4 regions of the Pectobacterium sp. HCp5_1 genome follow, and region 2 is predicted to be linked to each of the others. Evidence: predicted binding sites of a transcription regulator. Region 2 holds the regulator's gene; each other region holds the start of a gene.
What was found. Region 2 encodes CRP, which controls carbon source genes, mostly activating them, when cyclic AMP is high. Its sites were predicted from a motif close to ATGTGANNNNNNTCACAT; they were not measured.
Positions count from the first base shown of each region.

Region 1: msrB (peptide-methionine (R)-S-oxide reductase MsrB) is a predicted target of CRP. The motif match lies at 895-912, and genes of this name have one in related genera.
Region 3: Q3A88_RS11750 (GntP family permease) is a predicted target of CRP. The motif match lies at 1,106-1,123, and genes of this name have one in related genera.
Region 4: Q3A88_RS13475 (PTS mannitol transporter subunit IICBA) is a predicted target of CRP. The motif match lies at 1,180-1,197, and genes of this name have one in related genera.

Region 1 is NZ_JAUMIO010000012.1:3,201-5,407, reverse strand. It holds gene Q3A88_RS10400 (YeaC family protein) at 1-221, opposite strand, end outside; gene msrB (peptide-methionine (R)-S-oxide reductase MsrB) at 358-777, opposite strand; gene gapA (glyceraldehyde-3-phosphate dehydrogenase) at 1,122-2,117, shown strand.
Region 2 is NZ_JAUMIO010000053.1:10,639-12,845, reverse strand. It holds gene Q3A88_RS20845 (aspartate aminotransferase family protein) at 1-981, shown strand, start outside; gene crp (cAMP-activated global transcriptional regulator CRP) at 1,130-1,762, opposite strand; gene Q3A88_RS20835 (OsmC family protein) at 2,138-2,207, shown strand, end outside.
Region 3 is NZ_JAUMIO010000014.1:74,789-76,995, forward strand. It holds gene gntR (gluconate operon transcriptional repressor GntR) at 1-488, shown strand, start outside; gene Q3A88_RS11745 (gluconokinase) at 498-1,010, opposite strand; gene Q3A88_RS11750 (GntP family permease) at 1,169-2,207, shown strand, end outside.
Region 4 is NZ_JAUMIO010000018.1:22,843-25,049, reverse strand. It holds gene Q3A88_RS13475 (PTS mannitol transporter subunit IICBA) at 1-969, opposite strand, end outside; gene Q3A88_RS13470 (DUF3053 domain-containing protein) at 1,405-2,109, opposite strand.

The DNA of each region.
Region 1 (2,207 bases), on a different contig from region 2:
TCCTGCTTGCTCTTCATCACGATTTCGCCATCAGTGCCAATCGTCATGTGCTCAGCCTGTTCGTTATGGCGAGCCTGCCACATCATCACCATTTGCAGGCAGTTTTCTTTCTGTTCAGCCGTCAACGCGACACCGTCTGGCCATTTGCCCAACTCCACCGCCGTGACTAACCGTTGGTAAATTTCTGGCGTCATGGCGTCGATCAGATCATTGAGTTCCATATCCGGTTTCTGCTCCGAGAAAGATCAGGTTTATTCTTATTAGGTTTCTGTGCTGTACTAACAGCGTTTTTAGTAGCTGAATCGTTTAAAGCAAGCTATCATCTCGCTTATCGCGGTCGCACCTATCGCAAACAGATTACCCGTCAACGCGTTCGCCATCAACGTCGTCGATGAAACTCAGTGAAGCCGAATTCACGCAGTAACGCTCGCCCGTGGTTTTCGGGCCATCAGGGAAAACGTGCCCCAGGTGCGCATCACACTGCCCACAGCGGATTTCGATACGGCGCATATTGTGTGAATCATCTTCCAGATAGCGAATCGCCTCTGAAGATACGGGCTGATCGAAGCTCGGCCAGCCACAGCCGGAGTCGTATTTGCTGTCGGAATAAAACAGCGGAGCCTGGCAGCACAGGCAGTGATAAGCGCCAGTACGCTTGTTATGCAGCAATTTGCCTGAAAACGCAGGTTCCGTACCACGTTGCTGGGTGACATAGCGCTGCATCTCTGTCAATTCAGTATTGTCGGATGGGGTACGCGAAGCAGAGTCGTTAGTCATAGGAAGTCTCACGGCGGGTGTTATCAATTCAATTAATCATTGATTATAACAAAAAATTAACAACCTAACAGGCTGTTCTGACCTAATATTAGGAATGTTATTAGCATCAATATTTAATTGTGACACACATCACATATTGAGATCACACAGGCTTTATATGATGCATTTCACCCTCATATCAGGCTTAGATGTTACTTAGTTACAGGGTCGAGCGGTTTTCGCACAAAGTTTGGTCATAGGTTTGACTTACAGCAACTATTGACACGATTCCGCTTGACGCTCAGCAAGGTTTTTGTAATTTTACAACCAACCTTTTATTCACAAACCAATAGCTGGTGGAATATATGACTATCAAAGTAGGTATCAACGGTTTTGGCCGTATCGGCCGTATTGTTTTCCGCGCTGCGCAAGAACGTTCTGACATCGAGATCGTTGCAATCAACGACCTGTTAGATGCTGATTACATGGCGTACATGCTGAAGTACGACTCAACTCATGGTCGTTTCAACGGCACCGTTGAAGTTAAAGATGGCCACCTGGTTGTTAACGGCAAAACCATTCGTGTTACCGCAGAGCGCGATCCTGCAAACCTGAAGTGGAACGAAGTCAACGTAGACGTTGTTGCTGAAGCAACTGGCCTGTTCCTGACTGACGACACTGCACGTAAACACATCGCTGCTGGTGCGAAGAAAGTCGTTCTGACTGGTCCATCTAAAGATGATACCCCAATGTTCGTTATGGGCGTAAACCACAAAACTTACGCTGGTCAGGAAATCGTTTCTAACGCATCTTGCACCACCAACTGCCTGGCTCCACTGGCAAAAGTTATCAACGACAACTTCGGTATCGTTGAAGCACTGATGACCACCGTTCACGCAACCACTGCAACGCAGAAAACGGTTGATGGCCCGTCTCACAAAGACTGGCGCGGCGGCCGCGGCGCAGCACAGAACATCATCCCATCTTCTACCGGTGCTGCTAAAGCAGTAGGTAAAGTGATTCCTGAGCTGAACGGCAAACTGACTGGTATGGCGTTCCGCGTTCCTACCCCGAACGTTTCTGTTGTTGACCTGACTGCACGTCTGGAAAAACCTGCTTCTTACAAAGAAATTTGTGCAGCAATCAAAGCCGCTTCTGAAGGCGAGCTGAAAGGCGTTCTGGGCTACACCGAAGACGAAGTAGTTTCTACCGATTTCAACGGTGAAAAACTGACTTCCGTATTCGATGCTAAAGCGGGTATCGCTCTGAGCGACAACTTTGTGAAACTGGTTTCCTGGTACGATAACGAAACTGGTTACTCAAACAAAGTTCTGGATCTGATCGCTCACATCTCTAAATAAGCGTCAGCGATGATTCTGTGAAAAAAGGGCGACGTGATGTCGCCCTTTTTTATTGTTTATTGCAGATTTCTTTTTACCACGAAAAACAAT
Region 2 (2,207 bases):
AATGAGCCTGCGTTGCGCCTCGCCAGCAAATTGATTGATGCGACTTTTGCTGACCGTGTGTTCTTTGTTAACTCCGGTGCTGAAGCCAACGAAGCTGCCTTTAAGCTGGCGCGTCACTATGCGGTTAAACGCCATAGTCCGTATAAAACCAAGATCATCTCCTTCTACAATGCATTCCATGGTCGGACGCTGTTCACCGTTTCGGTCGGCGGACAGCCTAAATATGCCGATGGTTTCGGGCCTAAGCCTGCCGATATTGTTCATGTTCCCTTCAACGACCTGGCTGCTGTTAAAGCGGTGATGGACGATCACACCTGTGCAGTCGTGCTGGAACCGGTTCAGGGTGAAGGGGGGATTACGCCTGCTACGCCTGAATTTTTACAAGGTGTTCGCGATCTATGCGATCAGCACAAGGCGCTGCTGGTGTTTGATGAAGTGCAGAGCGGAATGGGGCGTACTGGCAAACTATTCAGCTACATGCACTACGGCATTACGCCGGATATTCTCACAACGGCTAAAGCATTGGGCGGTGGTTTCCCAATTAGCGCAATGCTGACGACGGAAGAGATCGCATCGGCTATGACGGTTGGGGTGCACGGCACCACCTATGGCGGCAACCCGCTGGCCTGTGCGGTGGCGGAAGCCGCGCTGGATATTATCAACACGCCAGAAGTGCTGTCAGGCGTGGCGGATCGCCACGATCGCTTTGTCAGTGAGCTTGAGAAAATCAATCAGCAGTTCGGTGTATTCGAACAGGTTCGCGGTATGGGTTTGCTGTTGGGGGCAGAACTGAAACCGCAATGGCATGGTCGTGCGGGCGAGTTTCTGGCGGCGGCAACGTCTCAGGGGCTTATGGTGCTGATGGCTGGGCCGAATGTGATCCGCTTTGTACCGTCGTTGATCATTGATGAAGATGATATTGTGCAGGGGATGGCGAAATTCGCTAAAGCCGTCGCGCAGGTTGTTAACGCAGCAAACTGATTACGTTACGCCATAAAAAAACGTAGGGAACGTTTTTCAGCGTTGCGTTAGCAACGACCCGTAGGGTGGTGAGCAGGAAGCTCGCCATAAAAAAAGCGTGAGGCCGAGGCTTCACGCTTTTTTATTGGTAGGGTACAGCGACAGGGGCTTAGCGAGTGCCGTAAACGACAATCGTTTTACCGTGTGCAGAGATCAGGTTCTGGTCTTCTAACATTTTCAGAATGCGGCCCACGGTTTCACGCGAGCAGCCAACGATTTGCCCAATTTCCTGACGGGTAATTTTTATTTGCATGCCATCTGGATGCGTCATGGCATCAGGTTGTTTGGCCAGGTTGAGTAGGGTTTGGGCAATACGGCCGGTCACATCAAGGAAGGCGAGGTTGCCGACCTTCTCAGAGGTAACCTGAAGTCTGCTTGCCATTTGTGCAGACAGACGCATGAGGATATCCGGGTTAACCTGGATGAGCTGGCGGAATTTTTTATAGGAAATTTCAGCCACTTCACAGGCAGTTTTTGCCCGCACCCAGGCGCTGCGCTCCTGACCTTCTTCAAACAGGCCGAGCTCGCCGATAAAATCGCCCTGATTGAGGTAGGAAAGGATCATTTCCTTGCCTTCTTCATCTTTGATTAGCACTGCGACAGAGCCTTTCACGATGTAGTAAAGCGTTTCTGCTTTTTCACCTTGGTGAATCAGCGTGCTCTTCGATGGATACTTGTGAATATGACAATGGGAAAGGAACCATTCGAGAGTTGGATCTGTTTGCGGTTTGCCGAGAACCATTCGCTATCATCCTCTGTTGTAATTCACTGCGCAAATTACAGGGGTCAGAGTTCCCTGTACGGCGTGTTTTACTGCTAAAAAAATAAAATTCAGTCTAGGCAGAATGACGTCAGGGAATATACTGAAACCACTGTACCCTTTATTTTCCGGTTGCTGCCTTGCCGCACCGTAAACGTGGCTGGGGTATGTCTGGCCAGGCCATCATCTTCTTCGTTTCTGGGTTTGTCCAGAAAAGGTCTATTCTGTTTTCGTTTTAACACAGCTTGAAGGACGTGTCTTGTGTTGTCTCGCTTCAGCATGACAAAGCGCTGATTAACGCTGGTTTTTGTACAGTAACGGTATAAATTTTCAAAAAATTTTTAGTGGAGAGGCATCATGCAGGCACGGGTAAAATGGGTTGAAGGCTTAACGTTTTTAGGCGAATCCGCATCAGGGCATCAGATAG
Region 3 (2,207 bases), on a different contig from region 2:
AGATGACACTACGTATGGTCGCGCTGGGGCATCGTCATATCGTCTATCTCGGTGCGCGTCAGGATGAGCGTACGATTATGCGCAGTCAGGGCTACGAGCAGGCGATGTGGGAAAGCGGGCTCACGAGCTATTGCGTGATGAGCGAGCGGGCATCGTCCTATTCGCTCGGTGGCGAACTGCTGCGGCAGACGCAGGCGGAATACCCGCAGGTTGATAGCGTATTTTGCACCAATGACGACTTAGCCGTCGGTGCGATGTTCGAATGCCAGCGGCAGGGGCTGCGCGTGCCGGATGACATTGGCGTAGCGGGTTTCCACGGGCACGACATTGGTCAGGCGATGGTACCGAAGCTGGCTAGCGTACTGACACCGCGTGAACACATGGGACGCGTCGGCACCGAACAACTGCTGGCTCGTCTGCGGGGCGAGCCAGTTACGCAGGAGAGGGTCGATGTCGGCTTTACCGTGCTGGACGGTGAAAGCCTCTAAGCCGCTGCGTTAGCCTGCTGCACGCAGTGCGTCAACGCAGCGCTGCACGACGTCTTCCCGGGTGCCGTCAATATCGACTTTCAGGACATCCGGCTCATCGCTACCCGGTTCTTCCAGCGCATCGAACTGGCTTTTCAGTAGGTCTGTCGGCATGAAGTGGCCTGCTCTGGCTTTGTGACGTTCCAGAACCAGCTCAAAGCTGCCTTTCAAATAGATAAACACCATCTTTTCGTTGCCTTCGCGCAGGCGGTCGCGGTAACGCTTTTTCAGCGCGGAACAGACGATGATGCCCGTCTCATTTTTGTGCGCCAGGCTGTAGGCAACATCGCTGAGACGCTCCAGCCACGGTGCGCGGTCGTCGTCATTCAATGGCGTACCGCTGGCCATTTTCTGGATATTCGCGCGCGGGTGCAGATCGTCGCCGTCAATAAATTTTGCCTGAATGGCGCGGCCAAGTTCAGCGCCAACTGAGGATTTTCCACTGCCTGATACGCCCATCAGAATAATGCTTCGACCTGACATAATTTGATCTCTATCTCAAACTGTAAATTAAATGATACTTAATGGTTCCATACTTTAACATGTTACCCGTATCATGTTACCGGTATCAAATGATGATGTGATGCATCTCACAAACAATTAGCCAACCCAGACCGAGTGCCCTAAAGAGATTATTAACGATGACAGAAATCACCTCCGCCTATAGCGCCAGTGTGTTGTTGACCATTGCCGCTGGTGCAGTCGCACTGTTACTGGTGCTGATTATGCGCTTTAAAATCCATGCGTTTCTGGCGCTGACACTCGTCAGTCTGGTAACAGCATTGGTAACAAAAACACCTTACGAAAAGATTGTGCCGACGCTGCTGAGTGGTTTCGGTAGTACGCTGGCATCCGTTGCCCTGCTGGTTGGACTAGGGGCAATGATTGGCCGCCTGTTAGAAGTGACCGGCGGCGCGAATGTGCTGGCGGATACGCTAATCAATAAATTTGGCGAACATCGTGCACCTTTTGCGTTAGGGGTTGCTTCTCTACTGTTCGGCTTCCCGATCTTTTTTGATGCAGGTCTGGTTGTTATGCTGCCGATTATTTTCAGCGTGGCAAAGCGCTTCGGTGGCTCGACGCTAAAATATGCGTTTCCTGCGGCGGGCGCGTTTGCCGCTATGCACGCCTTGGTACCGCCACATCCTGGACCGGTTGCTGCGAGTGAATTGTTAGGTGCCAACATCGGGCTGCTGGTGATTATCGGGGGCATCATCGCGCTACCGACCTGGTATTTCGGCGGCTACCTCTATGGGTTGTACGCAGGTAAAAAATTCGACATCAAACTGCCTGCAAGCTTCTTGTCTGCGGTTGAAACGGATACGGCCGTTAAACCACCGCGCTTTTCCGTGGTGTTGAGTATTCTGCTGCTGCCATTAGTGCTGATTTTTCTCGATACCGGGCTGAATACGCTAACGGTGATGGGGGTAGTGAGCGGTGATAACGGCGTGGTGCAGTTCTTGCGTATGCTAGGTAAAACGCCAGTTGCATTACTGATCACGGTGTTCTTTGCGTTGATGGTCTTTAGCGGCAGCAAAAGCCGAGCGCATCTGGAAAAAATTTGTGATGGGGCATTAGGGCCAATTTGCGCCATTATTCTGGTAACTGGCGCAGGTGGCATGTTCGGTGGCGTTCTGCGTGCTAGCGGAATTGGCAACGCGCTATCCGGTGCACTGGCAG
Region 4 (2,207 bases), on a different contig from region 2:
AGCCGCTGCAATAGCCGCAAGGTTAGCGAAGTAAGCGCCTTTTGGCGTCATCGCCAGTACCGCCAGAATGGAGCCCGGAGACGCAGGAGAAACCAAACCTCCGCCCAGCACGCTCAGCGTAAACACGCCGGTCATCCCGCCCAGAATCACCGCAATAATCAGACGCGGATTCATCAGCACATAAGGGAAGTAGATTTCGTGAATCCCGCCCAGGAAGTGGATAATCGCCGCACCCGGTGCTGATTCTTTCGCGTTACCACGACCGAAGAACATGTACGCCATCAGCACGCCCATACCCGGGCCTGGGTTCGCTTCGATCAGGAAGAAAATAGATTTGCCAGTTTCCGTCGCCTGCTGAATGCCCAGCGGTGAGAAGATACCGTGGTTAATGGCGTTGTTCAGGAACAGAATTTTCGCCGGTTCAACAAAGATAGACGTAAACGGCAGCAGGTTGTTCTGTACCATCAGGTTAACGCCGGAAGCCAGCACCTGAGAGAAGACTTCAACCAGCGGACCAATTGCCAAAAACGACAGGATTGCCAACAACATACCGATGATACCGGCAGAGAAGTTGTTGACCAGCATTTCAAAGCCGCTCTTGATTTTACCGTCGACCATGCGGTCAAAACGTTTGATCGCCCAGCCGCCCAACGGGCCCACAATCATAGCGCCGAGGAACATCGGGATATCGGTCCCGACGATCACACCCATCGTCGTAATCGCACCCACCACACCGCCACGCTCACCGAATACCAGACGTCCGCCGGTATAACCAATCAGCAATGGCAGCAAATAGGTAATCATCGGACCGACGAGCTTCGCCAATGTTGCATTGGGGAACCAGCCAGTAGGGATAAACAGCGCGGTAATAATACCCCAGGCGATAAATGCGCCAATGTTGGGCATCACCATATTACTGAGGAAGCGACCAAAGTTTTGCACCTTGATCTTAATATCTGGTGAAAGCATAAAAACACACCCCTATTGAAACGCGCTGACAATAAGAGCGCGTGGTAATTATCGTGAGACGGCGTGGCAATAAAACACCGATTACCACAAGAAGACTTCCGTCATTATTACTGTATGCAGCGCGGACTCTAACACGCTGTTTTCATACCGCAACTCCATGGCGGTAACGTGACAAAAATCACACAACCACCCTACATCAACGATACAAATAGGTGATTTACTTCACAAAAAACCGTTAAAAATGAAAAACTAAACAGATTTTTAGACAAACACCGCACCTTATATGTGATTTGAATCACACTTTTAATGCCTGTATTTGTTTTATTTATGTGATGTTAATCACAATTTATTTTTACCCTCTCACCAGCCACACGCATCTTATCCAGAATACCTCTCTGCCATATCACATCGCTAAAGCGTCGGAGCACGACGCGGTTAGGGATAATTCACTCCAGTTATTCCTCTGAGCGCATTCATTAAATTCTGCTGCTGTAGAGGTAACGCTGCCACCATACTGTTATATTGCGTCACCTGTTGCGGCGTACGGAATTGCACAGACGCGCCATTAAACACCGCCTGATCGCCCTGAGCCTGAAGGAAATCGCCGATCTGGATCAGGCTCTGTGCGAAGGCAATCGCATTCGGAATGGCGGGTAGCAGCGCATTGGTAGGTTGTATTACCGTGCGTGCATACAACCGCTCATAGGGTATTTGCACTTCTTCGGGCTGTTTTAGCAGCCGATGGGCGTTGTCCGCCTGCACTTTCGCCGCCTGCACATGCTGGCTCAACAGGTTCATTGCCCCGATGGATTGGCGAAGATCATCACGCTGCGTCAGATAGTCTTTAGGAACACGAATACGGGAAATTTGTCCCAGCATCGGTGTTAAACTGCCAGACACGGCCTGATTAAACTGCTGAGAAAAGGTGGTTAAGATCGCGTAATCGTTGGTGAAATTGCCAAAATTCTTCTTCTGCTCTTCCGTCAGTGTCGGCAATTTCCCATCCTGCTGCGACTGCACGCTTTGCAGGAACGCAACGAATGCCTTCCGCTGATCGGCTTCGCTGTCACCACAGGCAGCCAGCTGCAATGCCGCCAGAATAACCAGAACTGGCAGCAGCCAGCGTGAACGGTACGTCATCAGCCTTCTCATTCCCTACTCCTGTTACGCTTACTGCCCCGCCAGCCGTGCTTTATTCAAACAAAAACACGCTGACGACGGATTTTCCATGACAAGAT